4 regions of the Cytobacillus sp. genome follow, and region 1 is predicted to be linked to each of the others. Evidence: predicted binding sites of a transcription regulator. Region 1 holds the regulator's gene; each other region holds the start of a gene.
What was found. Region 1 encodes Rex, which represses fermentation and respiration genes when NADH is low (regulators of the CRP and FNR family bind a similar motif). Its sites were predicted from a motif close to TTGTGAAATATTTCACAA; they were not measured.
Positions count from the first base shown of each region.

Region 2: a site for Rex is predicted at 2,546-2,563, ahead of ACEQ1T_RS11945 (cytochrome c oxidase subunit 2A). Genes of this name have one in related genera too.
Region 3: a site for Rex is predicted at 2,754-2,771, ahead of qoxA (cytochrome aa3 quinol oxidase subunit II). Genes of this name have one in related genera too.
Region 4: a site for Rex is predicted at 1,715-1,732, ahead of ACEQ1T_RS18035 (TIGR04053 family radical SAM/SPASM domain-containing protein). Genes of this name have one in related genera too.

Region 1 covers NZ_CAXQGS010000110.1:671-5,233, forward strand. Annotated here, with positions in the region: partial or broken gene groEL (chaperonin GroEL) at 1-181, opposite strand, end outside; gene groES (co-chaperone GroES) at 242-526, opposite strand; gene ACEQ1T_RS19300 (lysostaphin resistance A-like protein) at 844-1,569, shown strand; gene ACEQ1T_RS19305 (YdiK family protein) at 1,616-1,819, shown strand; gene ACEQ1T_RS19310 (redox-sensing transcriptional repressor Rex) at 1,841-2,485, opposite strand; gene moaC (cyclic pyranopterin monophosphate synthase MoaC) at 2,513-2,995, opposite strand; gene ACEQ1T_RS19320 (ATP-binding cassette domain-containing protein) at 3,186-4,563, shown strand, end outside.
Region 2 covers NZ_CAXQGS010000063.1:1,699-6,261, forward strand. Annotated here, with positions in the region: gene ACEQ1T_RS11930 (DMT family transporter) at 1-57, shown strand, start outside; gene ACEQ1T_RS11935 (b(o/a)3-type cytochrome-c oxidase subunit 1) at 92-1,747, opposite strand; gene ACEQ1T_RS11940 (cytochrome c oxidase subunit II) at 1,747-2,223, opposite strand; gene ACEQ1T_RS11945 (cytochrome c oxidase subunit 2A) at 2,245-2,394, opposite strand; purine riboswitch at 2,754-2,855, shown strand; gene ACEQ1T_RS11950 (xanthine phosphoribosyltransferase) at 3,009-3,611, shown strand; gene ACEQ1T_RS11955 (nucleobase:cation symporter-2 family protein) at 3,608-4,563, shown strand, end outside.
Region 3 covers NZ_CAXQGS010000052.1:93,616-98,178, reverse strand. Annotated here, with positions in the region: gene ACEQ1T_RS09565 (hypothetical protein) at 7-153, shown strand; gene ACEQ1T_RS09560 (CAP domain-containing protein) at 170-1,012, opposite strand; gene ACEQ1T_RS09555 (hypothetical protein) at 1,208-1,336, shown strand; gene ltaE (low-specificity L-threonine aldolase) at 1,388-2,419, opposite strand; gene qoxA (cytochrome aa3 quinol oxidase subunit II) at 2,804-3,793, shown strand; gene qoxB (cytochrome aa3 quinol oxidase subunit I) at 3,783-4,563, shown strand, end outside.
Region 4 covers NZ_CAXQGS010000100.1:8,293-12,855, reverse strand. Annotated here, with positions in the region: gene ACEQ1T_RS18050 (Cof-type HAD-IIB family hydrolase) at 1-189, opposite strand, end outside; gene ACEQ1T_RS18045 (alpha/beta fold hydrolase) at 470-1,237, shown strand; gene ACEQ1T_RS18040 (metal-sulfur cluster assembly factor) at 1,311-1,619, shown strand; gene ACEQ1T_RS18035 (TIGR04053 family radical SAM/SPASM domain-containing protein) at 1,825-2,952, shown strand; gene ACEQ1T_RS18030 (Crp/Fnr family transcriptional regulator) at 2,983-3,684, opposite strand; gene moaA (GTP 3',8-cyclase MoaA) at 3,971-4,563, shown strand, end outside.

The sequences.
Region 1 (4,563 bases):
GTTCGATTTCTTTTGCGATTGTCACACCATCATTAGTGATTAATGGAGAACCGAATTTCTTCTCAAGAACCACGTTGCGTCCTTTAGGTCCAAGAGTTACTTTTACCGCATTTGCAAGGGAATCCACACCGCGAAGCATCGCGCGGCGAGCTTCTTCACTAAATTTAATCTCTTTAGCCATTGATAAAAACCTCCTCAAAAATTTTAGCTTTATCTTTTAATAATCTTCGCTTGATGGCGATTAGCCAATTACAGCAAGAATGTCATTTTCGCGTAAAATTAAATATTCTTTGCCTTCGTACTTCACTTCAGTACCAGCATATTTTGAGAAGATGATACGGTCGCCGTCAGCAACTTCAAGGTCAACACGCTCGCCATTTTCAAGAACGCGGCCAGTTCCCACAGCTACAACTTTACCTTCTTGAGGCTTCTCTTTAGCAGTGTCCGGCAGTACGATGCCGCTTGCAGTTTTTTCTTCAGTTTCAACAAGCTCGATAATGATTCGATCACCTAGTGGCTTTAACAAGTGAAACAACCTCCTCAAATAATATGTAAATATTTTTATTTATTAGCACTCTCTCTGTATGAGTGCTAACACAATTATTATATTAATGAATCTTATATCTATTTGCAAGGGTGAAGCTTAAATTTTTTAGAAAAAATTTCATCCGCCGATACACGCTATTTTTCGACACAGACAACCACTTAAGTATACTTCGAAGCTCTTCACTTTAAACATGGTATTTTGCTGCTTTGATGCTGATATTTGAAACCCGCTCCTTTTTAAGAGTACAATGGCTTTAGGACTTGTTTTCCAACATTCAGATTAAGGAGTATAACATTTTGAAGAAGGAATATTGGTTTATATTAATAGCTTATATTGCTATGCAGCTGTCCAGTTTGTTTGGCGTTCCGCTTGTGTTATTTATTGCAGATGCCCTTGGACAGAATCCCGAAGACATGCAGATCCTGGCTGTAGCCTACTGGCTTGTCATCAGTTTTACAGTCACACTGATCATTACGCTTCTATTATTAAGAAAAGAGATGAAAAGAGGCCTGGATAGGGATGCATCTCCCGCAGCAAGCTCAGTGGGCTGGGCAATAGGCGGCATATTTTTGGCCCTGATCGCTCAAGCCACCGCTGCAAGCATTGAAAATATGATTGGCATTGAAATGGGATCTGAAAATACGCAGCAGATAATCCGGATCATTGAGGCATCGCCAATCGTTATATTAATCAGTTCGGTCATCGGGCCAATCCTTGAGGAAATCGTCTTTAGAAAAATTATTTTCGGTTCTCTCCATAAGCGCTTCAACTTCTTCCTTTCGGCCCTGATCAGCTCAGTCATTTTTGCACTTGCCCATTTTGAGCCTGAACATGTACTGCTGTACTCGGCAATGGGGTTCACCTTTGCCTTTTTATACGTCAAGACGAAGCGGATTATTGTGCCGATTTTTGCCCATGTGGCGATGAACACCTTTGTTGCAGTTATCCAGCTGAATCAGGATAATATGCAAAAATGGTTAGAAGAAATGGAAAAAATGCAGAGCTTTATCAGCTTTTTCTAGCTTAGTGGAATGCTGTGCAGAGTTTTAAATTTACTGGGGGATTTTGATGAGAAGCACACCTTTGTTTTCAGGCTTTATTTACATCCTTCTCGGATGCCTTTTCACCTTTATAGCAATACAGAATATCCAGCGTGAAGAAACCTGGGGTTTCTTTACTTATTTTCTGATCATAATTGCTACATTCGATTTTGGCACCGGTCTGCGGATGGTTGGCCTGCATTTTAAATTGAAAAATAAAATGAAAAAATGAGCCCGCAAAAGGCTCATTTTTTTACACTTCTTCAGGATAATTTTTCAGAAAATAAACCAGTGACTGCAATTCCACTGCCAGATCGATATGATGGATACGAATCGAGGCTGGCACAGTGAGCCTCGCAGGTGTAAAATTTAGGATTCCTTTTATTTTCGCATTCACCATCCGATCGGTAATAGACTGGGCAGGCGGTGCCGGCACTGTTAAAATCGCCACTTGAATATTATTATTTACAATAACTTCTTCAAGGTCATCCATATGATGGACCGGCACATCGCCGATTTTCGTGCCAACCTTACTCTCATCAACATCAAAAGCTACTTCTATTTTAGTATTATTATTTTTAAGAAAATTATAGTTAAGAAAGGCTGTTCCTAAATTGCCTACCCCGACCAAAGCTACTTTAGTCAGCTCATCCTGGTCAAGAGTCTTCCGAAAGAAGCTCAGCAGGTAATTCACATTATACCCATATCCTTTTTTCCCTAACGCACCAAAATACGAAAAGTCGCGGCGGATTGTAGCAGAATCCACTTTTACCGCCTCACTCAATTCTGCTGAAGAGACTCTTTGTTTGCCTGATGAGTGAAGATTTTTTAGAAAGCGGTAATATAAAGGCAGCCGTTTAGCTGTTGCCTGCGGTATCTTAATTGGTTCATTGGCCATTCGTCCATCCCCATTTCTTATGATGAATTAACTTCTTTTAAAGTCTCCATTTTTTCCGCCTGTTTTCTCTATTAAAAAGGTTGGCCCAATCACCATTCCTTTATCTACAGCCTTGCACATATCATATACGGTCAGAGCACAGACCGAAGCAGCTGTTAACGCTTCCATTTCCACACCCGTATTTCCCTTCGTTTTTACAGAAGCAGTAATGATAAGAACATACTCTTCCGATTCCGCTTTCCATGAAAATGAAATGTCCACACCCTTTAGCGGCAGCGGATGGCACATCGGAATAATGTCCCATGTTTTCTTGCTCGCCATAATGCCTGCAGTTTGTGCAACAGCGAGTACATCCCCTTTTTTCATGGAGTTGGATGTTATCTTCTCGTATATCTCCTGATTAACAGCAATACTTGATTGAGCGATGGCTGTCCGTGACGTCTCAGGCTTATCGCTGACATCCACCATTTTTGCCCTTCCCTCTTGATTAAAATGAGTAAAATCCGCCATTCAAAACACCTCTCTTCAAAATCATACACTATTTTTCTGTTACTTTGTATGTGCATTGTATGGTTCCTCACATATTTATTTGCCTTTTGTCTTGATTGAATGCCCTGCAGAAGGGCTTATAGTCCTGTCTCCTTTATTGCCGAACATATATGAATGAGTTACACTTACTCTATACCCGAGGTGAAAGAACATGATACTATTACAAGTCAATCAGCTGGCGAAAAATTTTGGCGCTGATCCCATTTTAACCAATATAAAGCTTGAAGTACAAACCAGGGACAGGATTGCGCTAGTAGGGCGCAATGGTGCAGGAAAGTCCACCCTTTTGAAAATTATTGCCGGACAAATGACATATGACTCCGGTGAGATTATAAAGCCAAAGGAAGTTACAATTGGCTATCTTGCACAAAATACCGGCCTGGAATCAGATTTATCCATTTGGGATGAAATGCTGACTGTTTTTAGTCATCTGCAGAAGCAGGAAAAACAGCTTCGCAGCCTTGAAGAACAAATGGCAGACCCTGATATCCTAAATAACTCTGATGCCTATGAACGCATCTTAAAAGAATACGACAAGCTTCAGGTTGATTTCAAAGAAAATGGCGGCTATCAATATGAGGCAGATATCCGTTCCATTCTCCACGGACTCAACTTCAGCTCAATGGGCTATGACACTAAAATTTCATCATTGAGCGGCGGACAGCGTACCAGATTGGCCCTTGGTAAACTTTTGCTGACAAAGCCTGATATCTTAATACTGGACGAGCCTACCAACCACCTGGATATTGAAACATTATCATGGCTCGAACAATACCTGCAAGGATACAATGGCGCCATTCTAATCGTTTCCCATGACCGCTATTTCCTTGATAAGGTCGTTTCCCAGGTTTACGAGATTTCCCGCCGCCAAATAAGAAAGTATCCTGGCAACTACAGTTCATATCTGGATCAAAAAGCCGCGAATTTTGAAAGAGAAATGAAGGAATTCGAGAAACAGCAGGAAGAGATCGCTAAGCTGCAGGATTTTATCCAGCGAAACCTTGCCCGGGCCTCCACAACCAAAAGGGCGCAAAGCCGCAGAAAGCAGCTGGCAAGAATGGACGTGATGGACAGGCCGCTTGGAGACGAGAAATCGGCTTCTTTTGGCTTTGACATTGAACGGCAATCTGGCAATGAGGTTTTAAATATTCATTCTCTTGCTATAGGCTATGAAAGGAAAGTGAGCGGAAATATTTCACTGCGACTGGCAAAAGGAGACAGCATAGCACTTGTTGGGCCTAATGGTATTGGCAAATCCACTCTGCTTAAAACCATCATCAAAAAAATCCCTTCTTTTTCTGGGGAGATTCAGTACGGTTCCAATGTGATAATTGGCTACTATGACCAGGAACAGGCAGAACTCACCAGCAACAAAAGAGTCCTGAACGAATTATGGGATGAATACCCTCTTAAACCGGAAAAGGAAATTCGGACAATACTTGGGAACTTTCTTTTCTCTGGTGATGATGTTCTTAAAACTGTTTCAACACTGAGCGGCGGTGAAAAGGCTCGTCTTGCACTTGCGAAGC
Region 2 (4,563 bases), on a different contig from region 1:
CCCGCAAAAAGGAAAAATGCAGGAATCGTGGCTGAATCAAGCAAGCTTGAACACTAAAACACTCCGTCCATAGTGGAACGGAGTGTTTTTTTTACCAAAGCTTATATCCTTTAGCCCCGGGAGGTGCATTTTGAATTAAATCTATAAATGGGATGGTGTAGGCAAATAGAATAAGAACAACCGTAATTCCAAGCCAAAGCTTCCAATTTTCAAATACCATTGGAGCTTTGTCGGCTTCATCGGCAGCTTCTCCTATAGGGAATTCCTGCTCTCCCTTTGGTGCGAAAAAGGCAAGGTTGATGAAGATATAAAGCATTAAGATGATGCCTATAAATAGGATAGAACCGCCGATTGCCTGTGCAACCTGGTATGGAATCCATTCTGCTGCCTGTGCTGCTCCGCCATATTCAGAGTATGATGAACGGCGCGGTGCTCCCAGAAGACCGGCAGCATGCATGGCACCAGACATGAATGTCATTCCGATTGCCCAGATAACTGCCTGGATGATTCCTAATTTATTCATCGCTTTTGTTAATGTTCTTCCTGTCAGATGAGGAATCAGCCAGTAAGAAACCCCAAAGAATGTAAGTACTACAGATGTTGCCACTGTTAAGTGAAAGTGGCCGGTTACCCATATCGTGTTATGGACAACCTGGTTCATCTGGTGGGACGCATTAACGATACCGCCTGCACCCGCTGGAATAAAGGCAACCATCCCGATGAAAGGAACAGTAAATCGCGCATCTCCCCAAGGCAGTTTTTTTACCCAGCCGAATAATCCTTTGGCCCCTTTGGAACGGCCAAAGCTTTCAAAAGTGGCAAATAGAGAAAATGCAGTCATCAGAGATGGAATGACAACCAGGAATGTCAGGATAACCTGAAAGAATTTCCATGCTGGATCAATTCCCGGCTCCATTAATTGATGGTGAAATCCGACAGGGATTGAGAAAAGCAGGAATAAAATGAATGACAAACGTGCCAATGAATCTGAGAATATTTTTCCGCCGATGACCTTGGGAATAACAACATACCAGGCCATGTATGCAGGCAATAGCCAGAAATAAACAAGCGGATGTCCGAAATACCAGAATAAAGTACGGCTGACTCCGATATTTACTGTTTCTGCAAACCCCAATGACCAAGGAAGAAGCTGGAAAAGAACGGTAGAAGCTACACCGATTGTTGCCACAATCCACATCATCGTGTTGACCAATGACATAAAGGTTAATAACGGACTCGGCTGTCCGGGATTTCTTCTTCGCCATTCTGCATACTTCATAATGATGGCTGCCCCGTCAATCCAGCTTCCCACTATAACAAGTGTTAAACCGATATAATACAATGCATGTGCCTGAAGAGGAGCATAGAAAGTATAAAGAACAGTAGCTTCATTCAGCAGGATCATAACAGCTGCAAGAACAGTTCCTGCAGTCATCAGCCAAAAACCGATCCAGCCGGCAATCCGCTGTTTATTTGTAAGGGTTCCTGATGTTTTGCTTGTCGCTGCTATCTGGAAACCCATTATAAAAAAGGTGGTAAGTACAAGTCCGAGTACAACACCGTGAACCGTGAGAATTTGGTAATACCCGATGCCTGCAGGAAGCTCGAATTTACCGGAGCGGACCAAAGTCTGCAATAAACCAGCAAGGCCGCCTACTGCTAAAGCTGTAAATGCAACGAAAAAGTGAGCCATTGCCAATTTTCCGTCACGGCGGTCAACTTTTAATTTTGCTGAAGGATTTAACATTATTCCACCACCTTAATTTTAGACGACATCATGTGGTGACCAACACCGCAATATTCATTACATACAATTAAGTATTCGCCAGTTTTATCAAATGTTGTAACATGTTCACTGATATAGCCGGGTTCAAGCATCATGTTGATATTTGATCCCGCAACTTCAAAACCGTGGACGACATCTTTGGTTGTTGCGATAATTTTCACTTTGGCACCATATGGAACCTCTACTTCAGCTGGGCTATAGGAAAACGCAGATGCTACGTATACCAATTCGTAATCCCAATCTTTCCCTTCTACCTTTTTCAGCCCTGGCTCATTAAATGGAGCGGTAGTATCGACCTTTTCAGGGTCGATTGTTGCCAAACAGCTTGGGGGCTGATTGCCCAGGTAAAATGCGCTGACTCCCAGGACTGTTAAAAAAACAAGCAGCGATCCGATTCCAAAAGTGAGCCAGGCCTTTTCAAATTTATGCATATGCATGGCTTTTTCCCCTTTCTAATTCTAAAAGCGGCTGATAAATAGTGAATAAACACCCACCCATGTAATGATCAGGAAGAATCCTAATAAGAAAACGGAAGCTAGCGTTCCCTTTAAGGAAGAGCTATCCTCTATTTCAGTTTTTGTTTTTCGGCTGAGTTCCGTTTTCGCCATTGCCCTTCACTCCTTTCGAATATTTGGAAAAAGTAAATGATTACACTTTCATAATACAAAACATTTAGGAAGATTCTAGATGCTTTCAGTGAGTTCACAAATTGTTCATTCGTAACTTAAACACTATGATAATAGTGAAAAATTGATATTTAAGTGATTTATGTCACAAAAAACTCCTTTAAATTGTGAAAAAACTGTGAAGGTTTAATTGAGCTTCAGAAAGTAGGCAAATTATTTAAAATAAACATACTGAAGAGGGTGAATTATCTGATTAGCGAACAATTTTCTGGTAATTTATTGTTTAGTTCGTATTTAGTTAAAGTTTTGATTGAAGTATTAGTAAATGATGTTATAATGTTAATAAATTAATAACATTCACTCATATAATCGCGAGGATATGGCTCGCAAGTTTCTACCGGGTTACCGTAAATGATCCGACTATGAGTGAGCAATGTACAGGACGCTTTAGTCATCCTTGTTTGCCTGCAGCTTAGATCATTAGCCTGAAGGCCATTGCTTCACTCATTTTTATGTTGTGAATGCGATGGGTTTCAGGCTTTTTATTTGGCTGGAATGAGTAATTGAAGGCTTTCTATCATAGAGGAGGATGCAAAATGGATATGCTTATTGAAAAAATAAAGAGCGAAGGGATTGTTTTATCGCCGTCAGTTTTAAAGGTGGATTCTTTTCTGAACCACCAAATAGATCCTCAGCTAATGCATGAAGTCGGCAAAGAATTTGCAGATAGATTCTCCAGCAGCGGGATTACAAAAATATTGACTATCGAATCTTCGGGGATTGCGCCAGCTGTAATGGCGGGGCTCCAGTTGAATGTTTCAGTTGTATTTGCGAGAAAAAGAAAATCTCTTACTCTGGTAAATGACCTGATTACAGCCTCTGTCTATTCTTTTACTAAGGAAGAAACAAGTGAAATCTCTGTTTCAAAGAAATATCTTTCAGAAAAAGACAATGTTCTTATTATCGATGATTTTCTAGCGAATGGACAGGCAGCATTAGGTCTTGCGGATATAGCGAATAAAGCGGGATCAGCTATAGCAGGGATTGGAATCGTTATTGAAAAAGGCTTTCAAAATGGCGGACAGCTGCTGAGGGAAAAGGGATTTCGGGTTGAATCCTTAGCAATTATTGACTCGCTTGAAAGCGGCATAATCAGCTTTGATAAAACAGCAAAGAAAATGGAGGAATTGATGCGATGAATCAGAATCCGGTTAAAATTGCTTCCCTTGGAATTCAGCATGTCCTTGCCATGTATGCAGGCGCAGTAATTGTACCATTGATTGTAGGAGGAGCATTGGGATTAACAGGGGAACAGCTTACCTATCTAGTTTCAATTGATATTTTTATGTGCGGTATTGCAACACTTCTTCAAGTATTGCGCAGCAGATTTTTTGGGATTGGCCTTCCGGTTGTTCTTGGCTGCACATTTACTGCCGTTGGGCCTATGATTGCGATTGGCGGGCAATATGGAATACCAGCAATCTATGGTTCGATCCTTATTTCAGGCTTGTTTGTTGTAGCTGTTTCAAAGTATTTTGGAAAACTGGTGAAATTTTTTCCGCCTGTTGTAACAGGGTCGGTAGTTACAATTATCGGAATTACGTTAATTCCTGTTGCTATGAACAACATGGCTGGAGGACAGGGAAGCCCTGACTTTGGTTCCATGACAAACATTGCATTGGCTTTTGGAACTTTGCTGTTCATCATTATTCTCTTCCGCTTCTTTAAAGGCTTTATTCGTGCGATTGCCATTTTGCTTGGGCTGGCTGCTGGCACCATTACAGCGTTTTTCATGGGCATGGTAGATTTCTCTGCAGTTGGAGAAGCTTCCTGGTTTCATATGCCATCACCATTCTATTTTGGCATGCCGACATTTGAGGTGACTGCGATCCTTACTATGATTCTCGTAGCAATGGTCAGTTTAGTTGAATCTACGGGCGTTTATTTTGCTCTGGGTGATATCTGTGAAGAAAAATTGGAAGAAAAGGATCTGTCAAATGGTTATCGTGCAGAAGGGCTTGCAATCATCCTGGGTGCTGTCTTTAATGCTTTTCCTTATACAACATATTCCCAAAACGTCGGACTTCTTCAGATGTCAGGCGTAAAAACGAAAAATGTTATATATACAGCTGGGGCTTTTCTTGTACTGCT
Region 3 (4,563 bases), on a different contig from region 1:
GCTATTATGAAAACTAACTTTAGTGATTTTGCGAAGCTATTGGAATCTGCCCTTGATAAAGGGCAAACAGATAACGAAGTGACCATTCATGAATTGCTTGATGAAATAAAAAATAAGCTTGAACCTTTAATTAATAAAAAGGAAATCGGCTAATGTGCCGATTTCCTTTTTATTTTGCTATAAACATTTGTGTCCAATAGGAGCCATTTTCAGTATATCCAACACCAATATGTGTGAAAGTGCTGTTTAATATATTTTTCCGATGCCCTTCACTTTCCATCCATGCTTGAACAACTTGTTCAGGAGTCTGCTGTCCCATGGCAATATTTTCGCCAGCGCTGCTGTAATTGACCCCAAAATCCCTCATCATGTCAAATGGCGACCCAAAAGTTGGGCTTGTATGAGAAAAGTAATTTTTCTGCTGCATATCATTTGATTTCGCTTGTGCCACATTACTTAGCGGATTATCTGATTTTAATGCATTTAGGCCATTTTTCTGACGTTCTGCATTTGTTAATTCAATTACTTTCGATTCAAAGTTGTTAATTTCATCATTTTGAGCTGCAGGTGCCTGTCCTCTATCGCTATCTTCTTGAGGCACTGCTGATTTCGGCTGCTGTTGTCCGCCTTCCTGCTGATCTGGCTGCGCAAATTGGCGGCTTTCAGGCTGCTGGGGTGTCATACCCTGTTCTTGCTGCTGGTCTTCTCCGAATTGGAATAAGGGCATTCCGCCATCATCTGTTAATTGGCTGTGTGGAAATTCCTGACTTGGTGTTGCTGTACTATAAGAATTCGGGTCAATAGTTAGATAGCCATTATTTACACGCTGCAATTCCAGAGGAGCTGCTCCCCGTCTTTCTCTATCCACATTCACATTATTTGCATTGCTTATTTCCTGGAGATCTTCACCTGTCAATGCCCCGGAGTGCATTCCCTGCTCTGTGTTATTATTACATGCCGTGAGCATGAGAATCAGGAAGAGACCTGGCAGAACATTTTTCTTTAAGTTCATTTTTCAATTCTCCTTTAGAAAGTGTTTTATAACTTTCTTATCATATGGAGACATTCATAAAGTATGGGTGGAAAAATAGAGAAGTCATCGAGAGAGAACGTAAACATTGTTTGGCATATCTTATTGATAAAGATAAATAAGGAGGAATATCTTTGAGGCAATATATAATTACAGGCATAAATGGAGCACATTATTATGGATATCCTCAGATGCAGTATGGGCCCTGGTGGCAGCCAATTCATCAAGGCTATCCTTATCACAGCATTTGGCATCAAAGTCATTTTCATTCACAGCATTACAATGCTGTTCCGATGCAAAGAATAATTTGAAACAGAAAAACGCATGTTTAAGGGAAACATGCGTTTTTACATTTTATTATGAGATTTGAACAGAAACTCTCTGTATGGCATTAATTGCATCTTCAAGCTGGTTTTTAGTAACATCATAGTGAGTAACAAAACGCACATAAGAGGGTCCAAAAGTTCCTGAAAGCACGCCTTCAGCTTTTAACCTTTCAACAAACTCCGATGAATTCATTTTAAGTTTTTTTACATCAGCCACAATGATATTTGTATCCACTTGATTTACGATTTCTATCCCTTTGATTTGCCCAAGCTGCTGAGCAAGAAGTTGAGCATTTTCATGATCCTCGGCTAAACGCTCTCTCATATTCGTTAATGCAACAATTCCCGGGGCTGCTATGATCCCAGCCTGGCGGAGTCCCCCGCCTAATCTTTTGCGCCATTTTCTTGCTGCAGCAATAAACTCCCTGCTGCCTGCAAGAATGGAACCAACTGGAGCTCCGAGCCCCTTTGAGAGACATACTTGCACTGTGTCGCAGTGTTCAGCCAAGTCAGAAGCCGGCAGATTTAAGGCTGCGGCTGCATTAAACAGTCTTGCCCCATCAATATGTAATGGAATATTATTCCTTTTTGCAATGCTGTATATTTCTTTCATATTATCAATAGGTATTACGGCACCGCCAGCTCTATTGTGAGTATTTTCCAGACAAATCAATCCAGTTTCCGGATAATGCTGATCTTCTCCCCTAATGGCATACTCCACTTCTGATGGATTCATTGCACCTCGTGTCCCATTTAGCGTCCTTGTCTGGACTCCGGCAAAAGCTGAAGAAGCACCGCTTTCATAATAAAAAATATGGCTTTCTGCTTCAAGAATGATTTCATTGCCCGGTCGGCAGTGTGTTAAGATGGCAATCTGGTTTCCCTGAGTGCCGCTCGTTACAAACAGAGCTGCCTCCTTACCAAGCACCTCAGCAGCGGTCTCTTCCAACTTATTGATTGATGGATCCTCTCCGTATACGTCATCCCCAACTGCTGCTTCATAAGCAGCTTTCCTCATTTCTTCAGTTGGCTTTGTAACTGTATCACTTCTTAAATCAATCATACCCTCACCCTGTCCTTCTCTATTTTTAGTCCATGTTACTGTACTATTCAGTATTTTTCAACAAAGAGAGTAATTAGGGTGTCGCAATAAAGTTCAAAATTTGTTCAAAAGTTGTTTTGATGGCCAAAACCCTGCAATAATGCTATTTGTGCAAAATTATCAGCCACTCTAACACCTTACATTTATTTCCTTCTCACTTTTGTCACAACTTTTCATATTTGCTTATGTTAATATCATTTACACAGTGATAACTAAGTTAAATAAAGGTTTTAAGGATGTTTATGTTTATCAGCTATATATTTTTTTGGCATCTTTGTGAAAACCCGCACATTATTTGTGAATTATTTAACAATAGTTTTTGTCAAAAAGGAGATGAAACATCAGATGAAGAAAATGCTGCTCTCTTTAACAGCTCTATTGCCCTTAATGGTTCTCAGCGGCTGTAATATGGTTGTATTTGAACCTCAGGGCCCCGTTGCAAGAAGCATAACCGAATTAATTAACTGGTCCCTGATCTGGATGCTTCTTGTCGTTGCAGTTGTATTTGGATTATTCGGCTACATTGTCTGGAAATACAGGGAACGACCTGAAAATAAAGATTATGAACCCCCGGAGGAGCATGGCAGTACACTCCTTGAAATTATCTGGACCGGGATTCCGATATTAATTGTCATTGCCCTGACAATCCCGACAGTAAAAACTCTTTATGCTCTGGAAGAAACACCAAAGGGCTATGAAGAAAAAGAACCTATTACAATACATGTAACATCTGCAGACTGGAAATGGATCTTCAGCTATCCTGAAGAAGGCATTGAGACAGTGAACTATGTAAATATACCGGAAGATACGCCAGTTCTCTTTAAGATGACATCTGCAAGCACCATGCAATCTTTCTGGGTGCCAGCTCTTGGCGGACAAAAGTATACCATGCCAAAAATGGAAACAGAATTGTATCTTGTTGCAGACAGCCCTGGATCTTATGAAGGCCAGAACACGAACTTTAACGGCCGTGGATATGCGGATATGAAATTTGAAGTGCTTGCACAAACCCAGGAAGATTTTGACCAATGGGTTGACGACGTTAAGGATACAGCTCCCAAGCTAACGGAAGATGAGTATGAAGGGCTGCTGAAGCCTACTCATTTAGGAAGACTGACATATTCCAATACTCATTTAGAATGGGTCAATCATGCTGATCCAAATTCGAAGGCTTATACAAATCCTGAGCTCTACAGAGGGCATGGATATCAAGGTAAAACCTTCGAAGAAGATGACAATTATAAAAATGAGAATCCAAACGTAATCGAAGGTCATGGCGAAGAAGAAAGCCATGATAGTCAAGAAAACCATGGAGGTGACCATCATGGGCATTAAATGGGATGAGTTTTTTATTACTGGGGACCCCCTTATACTAGGTTCACAGATTGCTATATTGTTAACGATGATTGGTGCAGTCGCTGGCATCACTTACTTAAAAAAGTGGAAATACCTTTGGACAGAATGGCTGACTACAGTTGATCATAAAAAAATCGGTATCATGTATATCATCTCCGCAGTATTGATGTTTTTCCGCGGCGGAATGGACGGCTTGCTGATGAAAGCTCAGACAGCGAGACCTGAAATGGAGTTTTTGAATTCCCAGCACTATAATGAAATCTTTACAACACACGGCGTTATTATGATTCTTTTCATGGCTATGCCGTTCTTAATTGGTTTAATGAACGTTGTCATTCCGCTGCAGATCGGTGCGCGTGACGTTGCTTTTCCACAGCTGAATGCTCTAAGCTTCTGGCTGTTTTTCAGCGGAGCTATGCTATTTAATATTTCCTTCGTAATCGGAGGATCGCCTGATGCAGGCTGGACATCTTACTTCCCTCTTGCAGGCAAGGAATTCAGCCCGGGAATCGGCAACAACTTTTACGCAGTCGCACTGCAAATTGCTGGTATCGGTACTCTAATGACAGGTATAAACTTTATCGTCACGATTTTGAAAATGAGAACAAAAGGCATGACACTGATGAAAATGCCGATGTTCACATGGACTACCTTTGTAACATCCATTCTGATTGTGGCTGCTTTCCCAATTTTCACAGTTGCATTGGCGTTGATGACATTCGACCGTCTGTATGGAACACACTTCTTTA
Region 4 (4,563 bases), on a different contig from region 1:
TGGCGTAGTCAAGCCCATTTCACGATAGTAAATTTCGCTGGAGCGATATGGCCTACCTGTGGCAATCATCACTTCATGTCCTTGTTCACGTGCCTTTTGAATAATCATTTTAGTTTTAGCTGAGATGGTTTTGTCATCTTTTAATAATGTTCCATCAAGGTCCAGTGCAATTAAATGTTTTTCTGCCATAAGATCTCCTTCTAAGCGCTCAGCACTTTTTCTTAAGAATAAAACTGCAGATAGCGGACTGCAGCAAATTGCTTATCTTGAAGTATGCCCCGCTTTTCTTTTAAGTGTAAAGGTTTTGGAAAAAAAAAGTCTACATGTTAAACTGAAAAAATAGAAAGAATTTACATCATGACAAGAGCGTAAGCTTTTACAAAATCATTTTATACATATATGTTATCAATATTATTATAATTTTGTAAAAAAAATCACTTGTGCCCTAACAGATTTAGGAGGAAGAACTGTGGTTGTTATTGAACATAAGCATTTCAAAGAAATTCCTGTTCTTGAACTTGCCAGGCAGGAAGTAAAGGGGGAACGCTTGCCATTCATTATTTTCGTTCATGGCTTTACGAGTGCCAAAGAACATAATCTGCATTATGCCTATCTGCTTGCTGAAAAAGGGTTCAGGGTGGTGCTTCCGGACACTTTACTTCATGGGGAAAGATCTGAAGGTTTATCAGGCAGCGATTTAAATTTCAAGCTATGGGATATTGTTCTGAATACCATTGCGGAATTGAACATAATCAGGGATGTCTATGAGGATGCAGATTTGATCGACCAGGGAAGAATAGGGCTTGTGGGCACCTCCATGGGAGGAATAGTCACTTTGGGCGCCTTGACCCAGTATGAGTGGGTCAAGGCTGCAGTAAGCCTTATGGGTATGCCGTATTATGAAAAATTTGCACAGCTTCAGCTGGATGAATTGAAGAAGAATAAGGTTGAAATTCCGCTTTCCAGCGAAGAACTGGCAGATCTGCTGGGGACTTTAAGGGAGCGTGATTTAAGTCTTCAGCCTGAAAAACTCGGAGGAAGGCCTCTTATGTTCTGGCATGGCAAAAAAGACCCGGTTGTGCCTTATTCCTATACATACCAATTTTATGATACCATTCAGCCCTTATATAGTGACTCACCTGAAAACCTCATGTTCATATCAGATGAACAGGCAGGGCATAAAGTAAGCAGGGAAGGGCTGCTGGAAACGGTTAAATGGTTCGGGGAACATCTATAACCAACATTTTTTCAATTCATTTAAATATTTGTTAAGATAAAGATAAAGTAAATAATGAAGGAGTGCTGCAGATATGGACCAGGATTTAAAAGACAGCATCATGGGTGCGCTTGAACTTGTTGTTGACCCGGAGCTGGGGATAGATATTGTAAACTTAGGCTTAGTATATGATGTTAAAATGGAAGAGGAAGGGAAAGCCGTAGTAGATATGACTCTTACATCCATGGGCTGTCCTTTGGCAGGAACAATTGTTGAACAAGTAAAGTCAGCTTTGGCTGATATTCCAGAAGTAAAGGACACTGAAGTGAACATTGTCTGGAACCCGCCTTGGTCTAAAGACAGAATGTCCCGCTATGCAAAAATTGCACTAGGCGTACAATAAGATTGAATCTTAAAAAACAGCTGGAGTATTTTCCAGCTGTTTTTTTATGCCCTTGCTTGTAATTTTTTGAACGTAACTCTGTACATGAGCATTGTATGTGAGGTAGTTCACTTATTTAACATGCCGATTATCCTATAATAACGATGGAAAGACAAAATTGCGTTGATGAAACAGCCAGGATTGAGCTGTTTAGGAGGCATTTCAAATGGGATTTGATAGAAATTTTAATAATGACCCTTTTATTGTGATATGGGAATTAACAAGGGCATGCCAGCTAAAATGTCTGCATTGCCGAGCGGAAGCGCAATACAAGAGAGATCCGCGAGAGCTTTCTTTTGATGAAGGGAAGTATTTGATTGACCAAATCAAGGAAATGAACAACCCTATGCTTGTTTTTACTGGTGGAGATCCATTAATGAGGCAGGATGTATTCGACATTGCCGAATATGCTGTAAAAAAAGGCGTGCGTGTTTCGATGACGCCCAGTGCGACACCCAATGTAACAAAAGAAGCTATTGAAAAAGCTAAAAAGGTCGGCTTAGCTCGATGGGCTTTCAGCCTTGATGGGCCAAATGCGGAAATCCATGACCATTTTAGAGGTACTTCCGGATCCTTTGATTTAACGATCGAAAGGATTAAATATTTGCACGAGCTTGAAATACCAGTCCAGATTAATACAGTTATTTCGCGTTATAATATAGATTATCTTGAGGAAATGGCTAAGGTTGTCGAAGAACTCAAATGTGTTCTTTGGAGTGTGTTCTTCCTCGTCCCAACAGGAAGAGGGCAGGAAAAAGATATGATTTCTCCGGTTGAACATGAGAAGGTATTTACATGGCTGTATAACTTAAGCAAAAAAGTTACTTTCGATATCAAGACAACAGCTGCCCAGCATTACCGCCGAGTAGTCATTCAGCAAAAAATGAAGGAAGCGAAGGCTCAGAATGAGGACATTCAATATCTTGATGCACTTACACAGCAAGGGCTAACGGGTTCTATAGATGGTTTAGGCAGGGCACCTAAAGGAGTAAATGACGGAAATGGATTTGTTTTCATTTCACATATTGGGGATGTTTATCCCAGCGGGCTGCTGCCTGTTAAAGCAGGGAATGTAAGGGAACAGCCACTTGCTGAAATATACAGGGAATCGCCAATTTTTAAAAACCTCAGAAATCCTGATAAGTATAAAGGGAAATGCGGACTATGCGAGTTCCGTTATGTATGCGGGGGATCCAGATCACGGGCATTTGCCATGACAGGGGATTATATGGAAAGCGAGCCGTTTTGTGTCTATATTCCAAAGGCACATAGAAAGAAAGAGGCAAAATCATAAAAGAAAGAGGAGTGCAGTTAAGATGCACTCCTATTCGATGCTGCAATATACGGCAGGGCAGTTTTCACAGCCTATTTCATTTTTTAAATATTGAAGATCTTTGACTGTGATTTTTCCATTTAGAATGGTGATGATGCCGTCTTTTTTCAGTTCACCCAGTATCCGGTTGGTGCTTTCCCTGGAGGTGCCGCAGAAATTCCCAAGTTCTTGATTCGTAAGGGGCAGATCAATGAGTATGCCGCCCATAACCTTAATGCCATAGCTGTTAGTCATTCTGATAAGGGTTGAATAAAGGGCACCTTTTTTTCCATTAAGGACGAGATCTCTAAATTTGGTCTGTGTATTACGGAAGTGGTCGCTCATCCATTTCATAAATTCATAAGCTAATGTACTATTTTTTAAAATCTCCCTTTCCAGGACATCTTTTTTTATCACAGCAACTTCACCAGCTTCAAGCACTAAAGCATTTAATAAATATTTAGGGTCACTGGTAAATAGGGTCAGCTCACCAATGATTTCATTTTCTCCGCATATCCTGAAAGTGAGTTCTCTGCCATCTGCTGTTATCTTGCTGATTTGTATCTTGCCTGAAAGTATAATATAAAGCTCATCAGCATCCATACCTTCCTGAAAAATGTAGGCCCCTTTGGGGGTTTTCATACGCCGGTCTGCGAAATGAAGAAGCTCTTTAATCTCTATGGAATGTGTCGGTTTAATGGCTGTACGAGGCATGTTGACCCTCCTTCATAAAACAACTGTCTTTTTTCACAATAATATCATTTGTATAGTGAAAACATTGCCGGCTTTTGTGTCTTTATTGTGGCAAATTCTATTGAAATGGCGTGTCTTTGCTATTATACAAACAATTCCCTATTAACATTGAAACGATTGTATGTTCTAATAGTAGAAGCCCTTAATTTGAGATACTGGGTTATTTCTGTTATTTTAAGGGAAAGGCTAAAATATACATCTGTATAGAAAGCTTTTTTAAGTCACTCTTTATATGGAGTTGAACGAAATGGCTAAAACAATCGTAAAAGATAAATTGAATAGACCTTTAAGAGACCTTCGCATTTCTGTCATTGACCGCTGTAATTTCCGCTGTCAATACTGCATGCCGGCAGAAATATTTGGGCCGGATTTTGCTTTCCTTCCAAAAAACGAGCTCCTGAGCTATGAAGAAATTGAACGGCTGGCTAAAATTTTTATAAGCCTTGGAGTGGAGAAGATCAGGTTAACAGGCGGAGAACCGCTTATGAGAAAGGACATGCCTAAACTTGTAAAAATGCTTTCAGACATTGAGGGCTTAAAAGATATAGGACTAACCACAAATGGTGTATTGCTGCCCAAGCATGCGAAAGATTTAAAGGAAGCAGGACTGGTGAGGGTTAACATCAGTCTTGACAGCCTGGATGATGAGCTGTTTGGAAAAATAAACGGACGCAATGTGGGTGTCAAACCAGTTCTTGAAGGAATCGAGGCAGCAAAAGAAGCAGGGCTTGGCGTCAAGCTTAATATGGTCGTTAAAAAAGGCCTGAATGATTCTGAAATTGTCCCGATGGCTAAGTTCTGCAAAGATAACGGCTTACAGCTCCGCTTTATTGAATACAT